Regions from separate parts of the Vibrio cholerae genome, predicted to be linked through region 3. Evidence: predicted binding sites of a transcription regulator. Region 3 holds the regulator's gene; each other region holds the start of a gene.

Region 1 (3,184 bases), 980 kb from region 3:
TCACTTGCGCGCTTTGGCGCACTAACTCACCTTGTGTGGTACGTGTCACCGAATAGCCACGGGCTAAGGTTGCAAGAGGGCTGACCGCATCCAACTTTTCACTCAACAAAGCGAGTTGATGGCGTGATTGGATCAAATAGCGTTGGATCGACTGATTTATTCGCTGCTCTTGCTGGATCAGATTAAAACGCTGCTGGCGGATCAAGTGAATGGGCGAATGGAGCTCGATCTTATGGCTTAAGCGATCCCAGCGTTGCTGCTGAGTTGCCAGACGTTGCTGCATCTTTTGCTCAAGACGCAGGCTGAGCTCATCAAGTTGCTGCTGCTGGCGCTCTAAACGAGTTTGAGGATGCTGTTTATCAAGCTTGTGCTGTAAACGGGCAAATTGCGTCTCTTGCTGCGCCAAATAATGGCGCATGGTGCTAGCCAGTTTGGCTTGCCATTGATGGAGTGCTTGCTGTTTATGGCGATGATCACGGCTGACCAATTCCGCCGCTGCTGATGGGGTAGGGGCACGCACATCGGCGACAAAGTCAGCGATCGTCACATCGATTTCATGGCCTACAGCACTGATAATTGGGATTTCACTCGCAGCGATAGTACGTGCCACGATTTCATGGTTAAAACACCACAAATCTTCCAAAGAGCCACCACCACGACCTACTATCAACACATCGCACTCGGCGCGTGTATTCGCACGACCAATCGCTTGGGCGATTTGAATAGCTGCCTCTTCACCTTGTACGAGAGTGGGGTAGATCACTACAGGCAGATTCGGGTCACGGCGCTTAAGCACGTGCAAAATATCGTGCAAAGCCGCGCCAGTCCGTGAGGTGATAATCCCCACGCAGCGTGGATTTTCCGGCAATGGTTTTTTACGTGTCTGAGCAAACAAACCTTCGGCGGCGAGCTGCATCTTCAGTTGTTCAAACTGCTGCTGCAGACGGCCATCCCCTTCCGGTTGCATGCTTTCAAGAATAATTTGGTAGTCACCGCGCGGTTCGTAAAGAGAAAGTCGAGCTTTAACTAATACTTGCTGACCATTTTGCGGTTTGAAATTCACCAGACGGTTATTGCCTTTGAACATAGCGCATTTAACCTGCGCTTGGCTGTCTTTTAAAGTGAGATACCAGTGACCAGAGACGGGAGCGGAGAAGTTGGAAATTTCACCCACCAACCAGACGATCCCCATTTCATTTTCCAGTAATAAACGAACTTCAGAATTTAAACGGGAAACGGTGTAGATATTTCGATTGGCGAGAGAAGAAGACAACGCTGATTCCTCAGACGTGGGTATGGAAATTAGCCGCAATATAATACATATCAAGGGGTGAAATGCAAATAAAAAATGAAAAAATGTGTAGTCAACCGATTGCCTCGGGCGTATAATCCGTCCGCAATATCAAATATAAATCCCTTTGTTACGCGAAACGATGAAGTGGATTTCCGTTGTTAACACTCCTGTTGTGAGATATTGCACATGCTACGAATCGCAAAAGAAGCTCTAACCTTTGACGATGTTTTACTCGTCCCTGCTCATTCCACCGTTCTTCCAAACACTGCCGATCTTCGCACTCGGTTAACCAAAAATATTGCGCTGAACATCCCTATGGTTTCTGCGTCTATGGATACTGTTACGGAAGCACGTCTTGCGATCGCTCTGGCTCAAGAAGGCGGCATTGGCTTTATTCACAAGAATATGTCGATTGAACAGCAAGCGGCTCAAGTTCACCAAGTGAAAATCTTTGAAGCGGGTGTGGTGACTCACCCTGTCACTGTCCGTCCAGAACAAACCATTGCTGATGTTATGGAACTTACCCATTACCACGGTTTTGCGGGTTTCCCTGTTGTCACTGAAAACAATGAACTGGTTGGTATAATCACTGGCCGTGACGTTCGCTTCGTTACTGATCTCACCAAATCCGTTGCTGCTGTGATGACGCCAAAAGAGCGCCTCGCGACAGTCAAAGAAGGTGCAACGGGTGCAGAAGTGCAAGAAAAAATGCACAAAGCGCGTGTTGAAAAAATTCTGGTGGTGAATGATGAGTTCCAACTCAAAGGCATGATCACCGCGAAAGATTTCCACAAAGCCGAAAGCAAGCCAAATGCGTGTAAAGATGAGCAAGGCCGTCTGCGTGTTGGTGCCGCTGTCGGTGCAGCACCGGGTAACGAAGAGCGTGTTAAAGCTCTGGTTGAAGCCGGGGTTGACGTTCTACTGATCGACTCTTCTCATGGCCACTCCGAAGGGGTTTTACAGCGTATTCGCGAAACTCGCGCAGCTTATCCACACCTTGAAATCATTGGTGGTAACGTGGCGACAGCTGAAGGTGCGCGCGCACTTATTGAAGCGGGCGTAAGCGCAGTGAAAGTCGGTATCGGTCCTGGCTCAATCTGTACTACGCGCATTGTCACAGGCGTGGGCGTTCCACAAATTACTGCTATTGCTGATGCAGCGGGTGTGGCTAACGAGTACGGTATTCCTGTTATTGCTGATGGCGGTATTCGTTTCTCTGGCGACATTTCGAAAGCGATTGCGGCGGGTGCTTCTTGCGTTATGGTTGGCTCAATGTTTGCTGGTACTGAAGAAGCCCCGGGTGAAGTGATCCTTTACCAAGGCCGCTCTTACAAAGCCTACCGTGGAATGGGTTCACTGGGTGCGATGTCAAAAGGTTCATCAGATCGTTACTTCCAAACCGATAACGCGGCAGACAAGCTGGTTCCAGAAGGCATCGAAGGCCGTATCGCTTATAAAGGCCATCTGAAAGAGATTATCCACCAACAAATGGGCGGCCTACGCTCTTGTATGGGGCTGACTGGCTCAGCCACAGTAGAAGATCTGCGTACTAAAGCTCAATTTGTACGCATTTCTGGTGCGGGTATGAAAGAGTCTCACGTACATGACGTGCAGATCACTAAAGAAGCACCAAACTACCGTCTGGGCTAAGCGTAAACGTTTGCTTAAATGCTTGATGAGTGAATGTGAGGCGAGTAGACTCGCCTCCGTTGAAGAATCCCCCGTATTAATACTCGGCTGATAAGACTGCTAAACAATGACTAAGAATATTCATGACCAACGAATTCTGATCCTCGATTTCGGATCTCAATATACCCAGCTAGTAGCCCGTCGCGTGCGCGAAATCGGTGTTTACTGTGAGCTGTGGAGCTGGGATGTAGAAGAGGCAGA
Region 2 (3,184 bases), 530 kb from region 3:
TATCCATTTGCTCCATCAATGCCGCGTCAAAAGCATCACGAGTTTCGTAAGCTTTGGGATCAATAAAACAGGCGGCTGCGCCAGCCTGTTTGGCACGTTCTAAACCGTAAGCTGTTGCTTTATTGGAAAACACAGCCGTCACTTTGCCATCTTGAATACTGGTTGCACAAGCATCAATGATCGCCTGTAGGTTGGTTCCGTTTCCCGAAATTAAAACAACAATACTCTTCATGCTTAGTTGATCTCTACCTGTGCTTCGTTGCTATTGGCGGCTGCGATTTCGCCGATGACCCATGCGGTTTCGCCTTCTGCTTGCAGTAGCGCAACGGCCGCATTGGCTTGATCTTTTGGCAGTGCAATGATCAAACCGACACCACAGTTGAAGGTGCGGTACATTTCGTGAGTGGTCACGTTACCTTTTTCCTGTAGCCATTGGAAAATCACTGGCCATTCCCAGCTCTTACCATCGATCACGGCTTTAGTACCTTCTGGCAATACGCGTGGAATGTTTTCCCAGAAGCCGCCGCCAGTGATGTGTGAAATCGCATGAATGTCATGTTCAGCAATCAGCTTTAAGCCAGATTTGATATAAATTTTGGTCGGTGCGAGTAAGTGCTCACCAATGGTTTTGCCTGCTAACCGCTCATTCTTATCGGCTTTAGAGACTTCTAAAATCTTACGTACCAGCGAGTAACCGTTGGAGTGTGGGCCGCTTGAGCCAACCGCAATCAGCGCATCACCCACTTGTACCTTACTGCCGTCGATGATCTCTTCTTTTTCGACGACACCGACACAAAAACCTGCCACGTCGTAGTCTTCACCTTCGTACATGCCTGGCATTTCCGCGGTTTCGCCGCCAATCAGCGCGCAGCCCGCTTGCAAACAGCCATCGGCAATACCAGAAATCACTTCAGCAGCCGTATCCACATCCAGTTTGCCTGTCGCGTAATAATCGAGGAAAAACAGCGGCTCAGCGCCTTGAACAATCAGATCATTGACGCACATCGCCACCAGATCGATACCTATGGTGGCGTGTTTTTTCATATCCAGAGCGAGACGCAGTTTGGTACCTACGCCGTCAGTGCCAGAGACTAAAACAGGGTGCTTGTATTTGGTTGGCAGTTCACACAGTGCGCCAAAACCACCTAGGCCACCCATAACTTCAGGGCGACGGGTGCGCTTCACGGCGCCTTTAATTCGTTCAACGAGTGCATTACCTGCATCAATATCGACACCTGCATCTTTGTAGCTGAGAGATGGATTATTACCGCTCACGGGGAAGTTCCTCGGTCTAGTTGGATATGAAAACGGCGCTATTCTACAGGGCTTAAAACAAAAAGGAAAACGTTTGCGTGAGATTTTTATCCGGTTTTACAGTCGGAAATATCCACAAAATGAGTGTATAATCCGCAGGTTTAAATTAATGAAGCCGGAGTTGGACATGAAAATTGTTGAAGTTAAGCACCCTCTTGTAAAACACAAACTTGGCCTGATGCGTGAAGGCGATATCAGCACTAAGCGTTTTCGTGAGCTTGCAACTGAAGTGGCGAGTCTACTGACTTATGAAGCGACTTCTGACTTTGAAACCGAAAAAGTCACGATCGAAGGCTGGAATGGTCCTGTGCAAGTGGATCAAATTAAAGGTAAGAAAGTGACGGTTGTGCCTATCTTGCGTGCAGGTCTTGGCATGATGGATGGTGTACTTGAGCATATCCCAAGTGCGCGTATCAGCGTGGTCGGGATTTACCGTGATGAAGAAACTCTTGAACCGGTTCCTTACTTCAATAAGTTAGCCACTAATATTGAAGAGCGTATTGCCATGGTGGTTGACCCAATGCTGGCAACTGGCGGCTCGATGATTGCGACAATTGACTTGTTGAAAGAGAAAGGCTGTAACCAGATTAAAGTGCTGGTGTTGGTGGCCGCTCCGGAAGGGATTGCCGCTTTAGAAAAAGCGCACCCAGATGTTGAGCTTTACACGGCGGCGATTGATGAGAAGCTGAACGACAAAGGCTACATCGTACCGGGTCTTGGTGATGCCGGTGATAAGATTTTTGGTACTAAGTAATTTTGAATGAGGAAGCCACATGGCTTCCTCATTATCTTTCACCGTTCATAGCCCATACCCCACAGCCAACAGCGATACTCCCTGTCTTTTTTTGCGATCTATTCCTACTTTTATTGCAATGCATTGCCAAAAAGTCGCGGATAAATGAATAGCCCTCACAGCACTGATGCATCTATCAGTTCTTTCTAACGCATCACCGAGAGTTAATGGCAACATAGCCAGTACTCGGTATGGTATATGGATTACGTTTCACTCATTACACTCGCTTATTAGAACAAAGGATGCGCTTCTGTTTTCCACTGATGGAGCAGAAGATTGAAGTAAGCAGTACTAGCAGGATGCTCATTATGACGCGAAAGAAATTTAGTTGGATTCTTGTCACCCTGATTATTTTTGGTTTTTTTGTGACGAGCTTGGTCAGCTATAAAGTGGCTCATGACACGCTTGAAGAGCAAATCAATAAAGATTCACTGCCATTGACCAGCGATAATATTTATTCGGAAATTCAGCAGGATCTGATCCGTCCGATCTTCATTTCATCACTAATGGCTCAAGACACGTTTGTGCGCGAGTGGACTTTGGCGGGAGAGCAAGACCCAGAAAGGATCATCCGTTATTTGCGTGAAATTCAGCGTCAATATCAAACGATCTCCAGTTTCTATATCTCGGATCGCACCGGTCATTACTACCACTACACAGGCATACTCAAACAAGTATCGGAATCGAATTCGAATGATGCTTGGTTTTATCGCGTTAAAAACTCCGCGCCAGATAAGAATTTTGAAGTCAATATCGACATAGATACCGCGAATAGCCAACAAACCGTGGTGTTTGTGAATTACAAAGTGTTTGATTTTGAAAATCGTTTTCTCGGTGTGATTGGGGTTGGGCTGAGCTCTGATGCGGTTTCCGCATTAGTCGAGAAATATCAAAAACGGTATAACCGCCACATCTATTTCATCAATGAGTTGGGAGAGGTGACTTTACACGGATCTCACCATCCGGGGTTTGATCAGATTCAGCAGCGTGAAGGGCTCAAAACCTTAGCCACTCAAATCCTGACCTCTCCGAGTGTGGGTGCTAGCTATTATGCGGACGGACAGAAAGTCTACCTCA
Region 3 (3,184 bases):
TTAAACACTTGGTCGAGGCGCTCAATCGCTTGCAAGATCGCCAAGATGCACAGCTGGAGCTCGCTGCAGATTTCTGTGATCTCTTTTTGAAATCAGACCGTGATTCCGCCCTGCCCTATGCTTCTGTCTATGCCGATCAAGGTTTACTCAATGGCAAGCCTGCGCAGCAAATGCGTGAGTTACTCAGCGCACATGGGGTTAAGGTTGAACAAAATCTCAATGAGCCCGAGGATCATCTTGCCATCCAGCTCGATTTTTTAGCGCATCTAGCAATCAGTGCTAACCAAATTGAGCACTCAGCACAACTGAGTTTAGCGCTCCAAGCTCAGTCCGACTTCATAAGTCAACACTTACTCACTTGGCTACCTGCCTTTGCTGAACGTTGCACTCAATTTGATGCTTTCGGATTGTACTCAGCCGCCGCTCGTTTAGCGTTAGCCTTTATTCAGCAAGATAAACACTGTCTTGATGAGCTGATCCAAGAGACCCATTAGCCAGACAGGCAAAGCGGAAAGCCAGCCTATTTTATCTATCCCAAACGGCTTCGTGTGGTAGCCAACACCACGGCAGGGTCAAATAGGAAGGGGATAGACGAATTAATTGTGAAATGGCTTATAGTTTGGTGAATGAATTTCGTTGCGACGGAGAGATTTGCAGTCTAAAATCCATCCGCAAACGATAAAAACGAGTAAAAATTTCAACCGCTGTTTCTCGGCGGTTTTTGTTTTTTATTACTTTAGGTTTATTACTTTAGGCATAGTGATTGAAGCGCTTTACGTACGGCATAGTGTTGGACATGTGCTCGCACAGAGTGTGAAGATTCGCTCAGTCTCGCCTTACTTCTGCTGATTAAATCCACCGATGTTATTCGCTGGCAGCAGTCATCGACAGGAACACTCTATGGCTACGATTAAAGATGTGGCACGCCTTGCGGGCGTGTCAACCACTACCGTTTCTCACGTCATCAATAAAACTCGCTTTGTGGCAGAAACCACCCAAGAGAAAGTGATGGAAGCCGTTAAGCAGCTGAACTACGCGCCAAGTGCCGTGGCACGCAGCTTAAAGTGCAATACCACTCGCACGATTGGTATGTTAGTGACGCAATCTACTAACCTGTTTTTCTCGGAAGTTATCGACGGTGTGGAAAGCTACTGTTACCGTCAAGGCTATACGCTGATCCTATGTAACACAGGCGGCATCTATGAAAAGCAACGCGATTATATCCGCATGCTGGCCGAAAAACGGGTTGATGGCATTTTGGTGATGTGTTCAGACCTGACCCAAGAGCTGCAAGATATGTTGGATGCGCACAAAGATATTCCAAAAGTGGTTATGGATTGGGGTCCAGAAACGTCGCACGCCGATAAAATCATCGATAACTCCGAAGAAGGCGGCTACCTCGCGACCAAATACCTCACTGACCGCGGTCACACTGAGATTGCATGTTTGAGTGGTCACTTCGTCAAAGCCGCATGCCAAGAGCGCATTCAAGGTTTCCGTCGCGCGATGGCGGAAGCCAAGTTGACCGTCAATGAAGATTGGATCTTGGAAGGTAACTTTGAGTGTGATACTGCCGTTTTAGCGGCGGATAAAATCATTGCGATGGACAAGCGCCCCACGGCGGTATTCTGTTTCAACGATACGATGGCATTAGGTTTGATGAGCCGTTTGCAACAGAAAGGCATACGTATTCCAGAAGATATGTCTGTCATCGGTTACGATAATATCGAGTTAGCAGAATACTTCTCTCCACCACTGACCACAGTGCACCAACCTAAGCGTCGTGTGGGTAAGAACGCGTTTGAAATTTTGCTAGAACGCATTAAAGACAAAGAACACGAGCGCCGAATTTTCGAAATGCACCCAGAGATCGTAGAGCGCGACACGGTGAAAGACTTGACAAAATCCTAACTTTCTTGACAATTCATAACGCCTATATTTGAAAGCTTGTCACATAAATATGACAAAACATATGTAGTGCGAGTATTATTAGTAGGGCTCATTCTCACATTTGAAATATCAGTATGTGAGAATGACCCAAGAATGATTAATTTTTATCAGGAAAAATGTCACGCACAGGGCAAACCATTCGAAAGAGTGGGACGCAAAGCCTCCGGCCTAAACCAGAAGACGTGGTAGGTAGCGGGGTTACCGATGGCAAAATGCATACACTTTGTTGACTCATCATTGACACTATGAATGCATGCTTTTGCTAATTTTCTCGGACCTGACTTGGTGGCGTATGTAACAATACTCCGAGACTAACAGCATGGATAAACCAGTATTAAAAGATTCAATGCGGCTCTTTGAGCAGCTAGGACGTGTTAAATCTCGTTCAATGTTTGGTGGCTTTGGTATTTTCGTCGACGAAACTATGTTTGCGCTTGTGGTTAACGATACGCTGCACATCCGTGCAGATGACGCCACAATCGAAAAGTATAAACAGCAAGGTTATGAACCTTATGTTTACAAAAAACGTGGCTTCCCCGTTGTAACTAAGTACTACGCTCTACCTGAAGATTGTTGGAGTCATCCAGACTCTATCCTCAATGAAGCGCGTGCAGCACTGGAGGTCGCTAAGGCCGAACGTGAAACTCAAGCACAAGCGAAACCTGATCGTTTGAAAGATCTTCCTAACTTGCGTTTAGCAACAGAAAGAATGCTCAAAAAAGCAGGTATCGACACCGTCGAGTCTCTTCAGACTCTTGGTTCTGTTGAAGCTTATAAAGCGGTTCAACGAACTCACACGGCAGAGGTGAGTTTAGAGTTGCTATGGGCTCTAGAAGGCGCAATCGAAGGTAAACATTGGTCGGTGATCCCACAAAATCGTCGTGATGAGCTATTAAGGCATCTCTGAGTTTCATTTTGAGTTCATCAACGCCTGTAATCATCCTGTGTTTTTACACACCCTATATTTCATAACGCGTCCAAAGTGGCGCGTTATTTTTTTGAAAGAAAAACGGCCTTTGGCCTGTCTTTACTTTTAGGCTCTCTATGTATCTCCAGTAAATTCAGTGACAGACGATATACTTGAGTAATGAGCGATACTCTAATGACTTGGAGTGACAAGTCGGCGGTCACTGTGTGCACCCACATCAAACCAGAGATAGTCTATGGTTGGGTGAAGAATCGTAGCCCACACCGCTGAAGAGCCAAGTAAAACGGGCAATATCACGCCCCACAA

Evidence for each region. The regulator PurR, encoded in region 3, represses purine synthesis genes. The targets are predictions, from matches to a motif close to TNANGNAAACGTTTNCNTNA.
Region 1: a site for PurR is predicted at 1,361-1,380, ahead of guaB (IMP dehydrogenase). Genes of this name have one in related genera too.
Region 2: a site for PurR is predicted at 1,337-1,356, ahead of purM (phosphoribosylformylglycinamidine cyclo-ligase). Genes of this name have one in related genera too.

Annotation. Positions count from the first base shown of each region.
Region 1 covers NZ_CP043554.1:2,165,443-2,168,626, reverse strand. Annotated here, with positions in the region: gene xseA (exodeoxyribonuclease VII large subunit) at 1-1,273, opposite strand, end outside; gene guaB (IMP dehydrogenase) at 1,481-2,944, shown strand; gene guaA (glutamine-hydrolyzing GMP synthase) at 3,051-3,184, shown strand, end outside.
Region 2 covers NZ_CP043554.1:652,316-655,499, forward strand. Annotated here, with positions in the region: gene purN (phosphoribosylglycinamide formyltransferase) at 1-232, opposite strand, end outside; gene purM (phosphoribosylformylglycinamidine cyclo-ligase) at 235-1,275, opposite strand; gene upp (uracil phosphoribosyltransferase) at 1,442-2,068, shown strand; gene F0316_RS03090 (sensor domain-containing diguanylate cyclase) at 2,416-3,184, shown strand, end outside.
Region 3 covers NZ_CP043554.1:1,183,711-1,186,894, reverse strand. Annotated here, with positions in the region: gene torD (molecular chaperone TorD) at 1-494, shown strand, start outside; gene purR (HTH-type transcriptional repressor PurR) at 901-1,911, shown strand; cyclic di-GMP riboswitch class I at 2,070-2,156, shown strand; gene F0316_RS05680 (TfoX/Sxy family DNA transformation protein) at 2,270-2,857, shown strand.